Variovorax paradoxus EPS: one gene and its partner. The protein of the gene in region 1 interacts with the protein of each later gene in a pairwise test. Links are inferred from orthologs where the notes say so. Each region holds a gene or a part of one and is shown in the gene's direction. Other genes may lie near its edges.

The links.
Region 2: the proteins of rlmN (region 1) and ftsZ interact in binary tests that used the Escherichia coli proteins (3 or more experiments, as listed by UniProt). The link is inferred for Variovorax paradoxus EPS from one-to-one orthologs.

Annotation. Positions count from the first base shown.
Region 1 is NC_014931.1:3,993,237-3,996,418, reverse strand. What follows is about bases 69-2,931. They hold rlmN (23S rRNA (adenine(2503)-C(2))-methyltransferase RlmN), read left to right. Parts: upstream 69-854; coding sequence 855-2,009; downstream 2,010-2,931. Other genes in these bases: VARPA_RS18485 (helix-turn-helix domain-containing protein), read left to right, coding at 2,861-2,931; pilW (type IV pilus biogenesis/stability protein PilW), read left to right, coding at 2,014-2,868; ndk (nucleoside-diphosphate kinase), read left to right, coding at 408-833; VARPA_RS18505 (pseudouridine synthase), read left to right, coding at 69-255. Also shown: more of VARPA_RS18505, read left to right, coding at 1-68; more of VARPA_RS18485, read left to right, coding at 2,932-3,182.
Region 2 is NC_014931.1:1,098,989-1,102,169, forward strand. Bases 313-3,174 are described here. They hold ftsZ (cell division protein FtsZ), read left to right. Parts: upstream 313-1,070; coding sequence 1,071-2,279; downstream 2,280-3,174. Other genes in these bases: ftsA (cell division protein FtsA), read left to right, coding at 313-900; lpxC (UDP-3-O-acyl-N-acetylglucosamine deacetylase), read left to right, coding at 2,582-3,174. Also shown: more of ftsA, read left to right, coding at 1-312; more of lpxC, read left to right, coding at 3,175-3,181. UniProt on the Escherichia coli protein: Essential cell division protein that forms a contractile ring structure (Z ring) at the future cell division site. The regulation of the ring assembly controls the timing and the location of cell division.

The DNA of each region.
Region 1 (3,182 bases):
CGTGGCAATGCCGGCGGCAACAACCGCCAGGGGCAGGGCGGCGGCAATCGCCAACAAGGCGACGATCGCCAGCCGAGCGGCGCCAACCAGCCCGATCCGATGAAGACCTCGCTGGGCTACATCGGCGCCGACAGCTTCTCGCGCCAGCGCAAGGAGCAGCGCGGAGGACCGGGGGGGCGTCGCACCGGCGGCGGTGGTACCTCGGGCGGTGGTGGCTACGGCGGGCCGGCAGGCTCGCGCCGACGCGGACGCTGAAAGCCAGCCGTCGCGGCGCGGCTTTCGCGGGGTTTTCACCAATCCCGGAGGCTGGGCCGGTTAAAATCAGAGGCTTTGTCGACTGGTGGCGAAACAAACTCGTTGCAGTTGTGACAAAACACTTCAAAATCAAAGCTGCAGGAAGCATTTCAATGGCTATCGAACGTACCCTCTCCATCATCAAGCCCGACGCCGTTGCCAAGAACGTCATCGGCAAGATCGTTTCCCGCTTCGAGGCCGCCGGCCTCAAGATCGTTGCCGCCAAGCTGGTGCATCTGTCGCGCAACGAAGCCGAACAGTTCTACTCGGTCCATAAGGAGCGCCCCTTCTTCAAGGACCTGGTCGAGTTCATGATCTCGGGCCCCGTGTTCGTGCAAGTGCTCGAAGGCGAGAACGCCATTGCCAAGAACCGTGACCTGATGGGCGCCACCGACCCCAAGAAGGCAGCCGCCGGCACCATCCGCGCCGATTTCGCCGACAGCATCGACGCGAACGCCGTGCACGGTTCGGACGCTCCTGAAACCGCAGCGAACGAAGTCTCGTTCTTCTTCGCCGGCCTCAACGTCTACGCACGCTGAGGCTGTCTGCCGACTGATTCCATGACCACGGCCAACCTGCTCGACTTCGATCTCGAGGGACTGGCCGCGTTCTGCGAAAAACTCGGCGAGAAGCGTTTCCGCGCCACGCAGCTGTTCCGCTGGATTCACCAGCGTGGCGCCAGCGACTTCACCCAGATGACCGATCTGGCCAAGTCGCTGCGCGAGAAGCTCGCGACCACCGCGCGCGTGGAGGCCTTGCCGGTCCTCACGCAGCACGAATCCAAGGACGGCACGATCAAGTGGCTGTTCGACGTCGGCGACGGCAATGCCGTCGAAGCCGTATTCATTCCCGAGGACGACCGCGGCACGCTGTGCGTGTCGTCCCAAGCCGGCTGTGCGGTCGGTTGCCGCTTTTGCTCGACTGGGCATCAGGGCTTCAGCCGCAACCTGAGCACGGGCGAAATCGTCGCCCAGCTCTGGTTTGCCGAACACTTCCTGCGCAAGCACCTGAAACGCGACGAACGCGTCATCTCCAACGTGGTGATGATGGGCATGGGCGAGCCGCTGCAGAACTACACCGCGCTTGTGCCCGCGCTGCGCACCATGCTCGACGACAACGCCTACGGGCTGTCGCGCCGCCGTGTCACCGTGTCGACTTCCGGCGTCGTGCCGATGATCGACCGCCTGGGCACCGACTGCGCCGTGGCCATGGCCGTTTCGCTGCATGCGCCCAACGATGCGCTGCGCGACGACCTCGTGCCGCTCAATCGCAAGTACCCGATCGCCGAGTTGCTCGAAGCCTGCAAGCGCTACCTCGAACATGCGCCGCGCGACTTCATCACCTTCGAGTACTGCATGCTCGACGGCGTGAACGACCAGCCCGAACATGCGCGCCAGCTGGTCGAGCTCGTGCGCAAGCACGACGTCTCGTGCAAGTTCAACCTGATTCCGTTCAACCCCTTTCCAGCCTCGGGCCTGCTGCGTTCACCTCAGCCGCGCGTGCTGGCGTTCGCCCGGACGCTGAGCGAGGCGGGCCTCGTGACCACCGTGCGCAAGACGCGCGGCGACGACATCGATGCCGCCTGCGGGCAGCTCGCTGGCGACGTCAAGGACCGCACCCGCGCCGCCGAACGCATGGCCCAGCGCCGTGCAACCGAACGTCCCGTTGTCTTGCACCCGATGCGCAAGAACCCCACCGTCTCCCAGGAGCATTGAACCGATGAGCAAGGCCTTTCCGATGATCACCGCGAGCACGCAGCGCATCCTGGCTGCAAGCCTTGCCGGTGTCGCCGTGGCGTTTCTGCTCGCCGGCTGCGTCAACACGCGGACCACCACCACCAGCCTGGCCGACACCAGCTCGGGCAAGGGCGCCGAGATCGTCACCGAATCCGACGAAACCAACCGCCAGCGCCGCGCGCGGCTGCGCATGGAACTGGCGTCGGGCTATTTCGAGCATGGGCAGACCACCGTCGCGCTCGACGAGATCAAGCAGGCGCTGGTGGCCGACCCCAACTACGCGGACGCCTACAACCTGCGCGGCCTCGTCTACATGCGCCTGGAAGATGCGGGTCTGGCCGAAGACAGTTTCCGCCGCGCGATCGCGATCGCACCGCGCGACCCCAACATCCGCCACAACTACGGCTGGCTGCTGTGCCAGCAGAACCGCTTTGGCGACGCGGCGCAGCAGTTCACCGAAGCGCTCGCCGTACCCAGCTATAACGACCGCGCCAAGACGCTCATGACGCAAGGCGTCTGCGAGCTCAAGGCCGGGCTGCGCCCGCAGGCCGAGCGCAGCCTCTTGCAGGCCTACGAAATCGACGCGGGCAATCCGGTGGTCGGTTTCAACCTGGCGTCGGTGCTGGCGCAGCGCGAGGAGTGGCAGCGCGCGCAGTTCTACATTCGCCGCGTCAACAACAGTCCCTCGGCCAGTGCCGAGACGCTGTGGCTCGGCATCAAGATCGAACGAAAGCTCAACAACCGCGAGGCGATCGCGCAGTTGGGAGGCCAACTGCAACGCCGCTTCCCTCAATCGCGGGAGGCATCAGCGTACGAGCGCGGGAATTTCAATGACTGAACGGGTTTCGGAGTTCGGAACCTCCGCGGCACTGCCGCTCGAGGAAAGCGACATCGCGCACAAGACGGCCGGCGACCTGCTGCGCGAAGCGCGCGAGGCGCACGGACTGCACATCGAAATGGTGGCGGCCGCCCTCAAGGTGCCGCCGCAGAAGCTCGCGGCGCTGGAGGCGGACGACATCGATTCGCTGCCCGATCCTGTCTTCGCGCGTGCCTTGGCCAGCAGCGTCTGCCGCGCCTTGCGCATCGATCCGGCGCCAGTGCTCGCCAAGCTGCCGGCCACCAAACAGGCGGGTCTGGCGGTGGCCGACCGGA
Region 2 (3,181 bases), 2.9 Mb from region 1 along the record:
GTGGTGGAGACCGCGCGCGCGATCAACATCTCGAGCGACCAGCGCTTGCTGCTGGTGGAGCCGCAGGAGTTCGTGATCGACGGCCAGGACGTGAAGGAGCCGATCGGCATGAGCGGCATGCGGCTCGAAGCCAAGGTGCACATCGTGACCGGTGCGCAGAGCGCGGCCGAGAACATCATCAAGTGCGTGCGCCGCTGCGGCCTGGAGGTCGACCAGCTGATGCTGAACCCGCTGGCCTCGAGCCAGGCGGTGCTCACGGAAGACGAACGCGAACTGGGCGTGGTGCTGGTGGACATCGGCGCGGGCACGACCGACGTGGCGATCTTCACCAATGGCGCGATTCGCCACACGGCGGTGATTCCGATCGCGGGCGACCTCATCACGAGCGACATCGCGATGGCGCTGCGCACGCCCACCAAGGACGCGGAAGACATCAAGGTCGAGAGCGGCTATGCGAAGCAACTGCTGGCCGACCCCGACCAGCAGGTGGAAGTGCCGGGTCTGGGCGACCGCGGTCCGCGCATGCTGAGCAAGCAGGCGCTGGCCGGCGTGATCGAGCCGCGCATCGAGGAGATCTTCTCGCTGGTGCAGCAGGTGGTGCGTGAGTCGGGCTACGAAGAGGTGCTCTCTTCGGGCGTGGTGCTCACCGGCGGCAGTGCGGTGATGCCGGGCATGGTCGAGCTGGGCGAAGACATCTTCCTCAAGCCCGTGCGCCGCGGCATCCCGAAGTATTCCAGCGCGTTGTCCGACATGGTCGCGCAGCCTCGCGCGGCTACTGTCATGGGCCTGCTCGAAGAGGCGCGCTTCGCACGCATGCGCGGCTTCAAGGTCGCGCAAAAGAACGGGTCGGTAAAGACTGCGTTCGGACGTTTCAAGGACTTCATCGTGGGGAACTTCTGACCATGAACCACTCCCCACTCTGGCTCGCTCGCGGCAGTCCGCCGTTGCATTTCAACGAGCGATGGCGACGAACAGGTCCACCATCGTGACGACGCTCTCGTTGAACACGTCACGGCAAAAGAATTATTCATAGATACATAACGGCAACTGCAATATTCAAGGAGTTAGAAATGACCATCGAAATGATCGAAGTCGAAGAATTCAATCAGGGCACGCAGATCAAGGTGATCGGTGTCGGCGGCGGTGGCGGCAATGCGGTCGCCCACATGATGGAGCGTGGTGTGCAGGGCGTGCAGTTCGTTTGCGCGAACACTGACGCACAGGCGCTGACCCGCAGCAACGCGAACAAGATCATCCAGCTGGGCACCAGCGGCCTGGGTGCCGGCAGCAAGCCCGACAAGGGCCGTGAAGCCGCCGAAGCCGCCGTGGACGAAATCCGCGCGGCGATCGACGGCGCGCACATGCTGTTCATCACCGCCGGCATGGGCGGCGGCACGGGCACCGGCGCCGCGCCGGTGATCGCGCGCGTGGCCAAGGAAATGGGCATCCTCACCGTGGGTGTGGTGACCAAGCCCTTCGACTGGGAAGGCGGCCGCCGCATGAAGAACGCGGACGACGGCCTGGCCGAACTCGAAGCCAACGTCGATTCGCTGATCGTGGTGCTCAACGAGAAGCTGCTCGACGTGCTCGGTGAAGACATCACCCAGGACGAAGCCTTCGCGCACGCCAACGATGTGCTCAAGAACGCCGTGGGCGGCATCTCGGAAATCATCAACGAGTACGGCGGCGTGAACGTCGACTTCGAAGACGTGCGCACCGTGATGGGCGAACCGGGCAAGGCCATGATGGGCACCGCCGCGGCTGCCGGTCCCGACCGCGCGCGCATCGCCGCCGAGCAGGCCGTGGCCTGCCCGCTGCTCGAAGGCATCGACCTCTCGGGCGCCAAGGGCGTGCTGGTGCTGGTGACGGCATCGAAGGGTTCGCTGAAGCTGAACGAGTCGAAGCTCGCGATGAACACCATCCGCGCCTACGCCTCGCCCGATGCGCACGTGATCTACGGCGCTGCCTACGACGAAGCCCTGGGCGACGAGATGCGCGTGACCGTGGTGGCCACGGGCCTCTCGCGCGCGGATGCACGCCGCCAGGCACCTACGCTGGAAGTCATTCGCACCGGCACCGACAACATCCCGTTCAACGTGCCCACCATGGGCGGCGTCGGCCACACCAGCGGTGGCAGCCAGCCGAACTACGACGGCATGGCAGTTCCCAGCGTGTGGCGCACCAACCGCACGATGGCCGCGGCCAAGGTGGATGCACTGTCGTCGGGCGGCATGGACGACTTCGAAATTCCTGCATTCCTGCGCCGTCAGGCCGATTAACCGGGCTCACCCCCAGGCTGCGCGCACTTCGTGTCGCTTCGCCAACCCCTACCGGGGGCAACATCAGCGGCCCGGCAAAGCCGGTTCCGCGGTGTTTCGCGAAGTGACTCAACGGGACGCTCAGGGCACGAAGGTTCGCAAGGGGTACAGGGAAGACCTGAAAGGGACTTCCGCTGCTCTAGGCGCTGCGTTCACTTCGTGCCCTTTGCGTCCATTGCCGGGATTGCATAGAACCGATGTCTATCGCTGCCATAGCGAGGGGATTAGGCCGCCACGCGCGTGGCGCGCCTAAAATCCCCGGCGTGCTGCAACAACGAACCCTCAAGTCGATCAGCCGCGCCGTGGGCGTGGGGCTTCACAGCGGGCAACGCGTGGAACTGACCCTGCGACCGGCCCCGGCCGACACGGGCATCGTGTTCCGCCGCGTCGATCTGCCCGAGCCTGCTGAAATCCGAATGACCGCCGAAGCGGTCACCGACACTCGCCTCGCCTCCACGGTCTCGACCGGCGGCGCGAAGGTGCAGACGGTCGAGCATCTGATGTCGGCCTGCGCGGGCCTCGGCATCGACAACCTCTACATCGACATCACGGCCGACGAAGTGCCGATCCTCGACGGGTCGGCTTCGTCTTTCGTGTTCCTGCTGCAAAGCGCGGGCATCGAACTGCAGAAGGCGCCGCGCCGCTTCATCCGCGTGACCCGCAAGGTCGAGGTGCGCGAAGGCGAGGGCGCCAACGAGAAGTGGGCGAGCCTGGAGCCGTACCACGGCTACAAGCTGAGCTTCGAGATCGACTTCGATCATCGCGTGGTCAATTCCACCGGCCAGCGCGTGGAGTTCGACCTCGGCACCGATTCGTACAGCCGCGACATCGCACGTGCGCGCACCTTCGGCTTCACGAAAGAG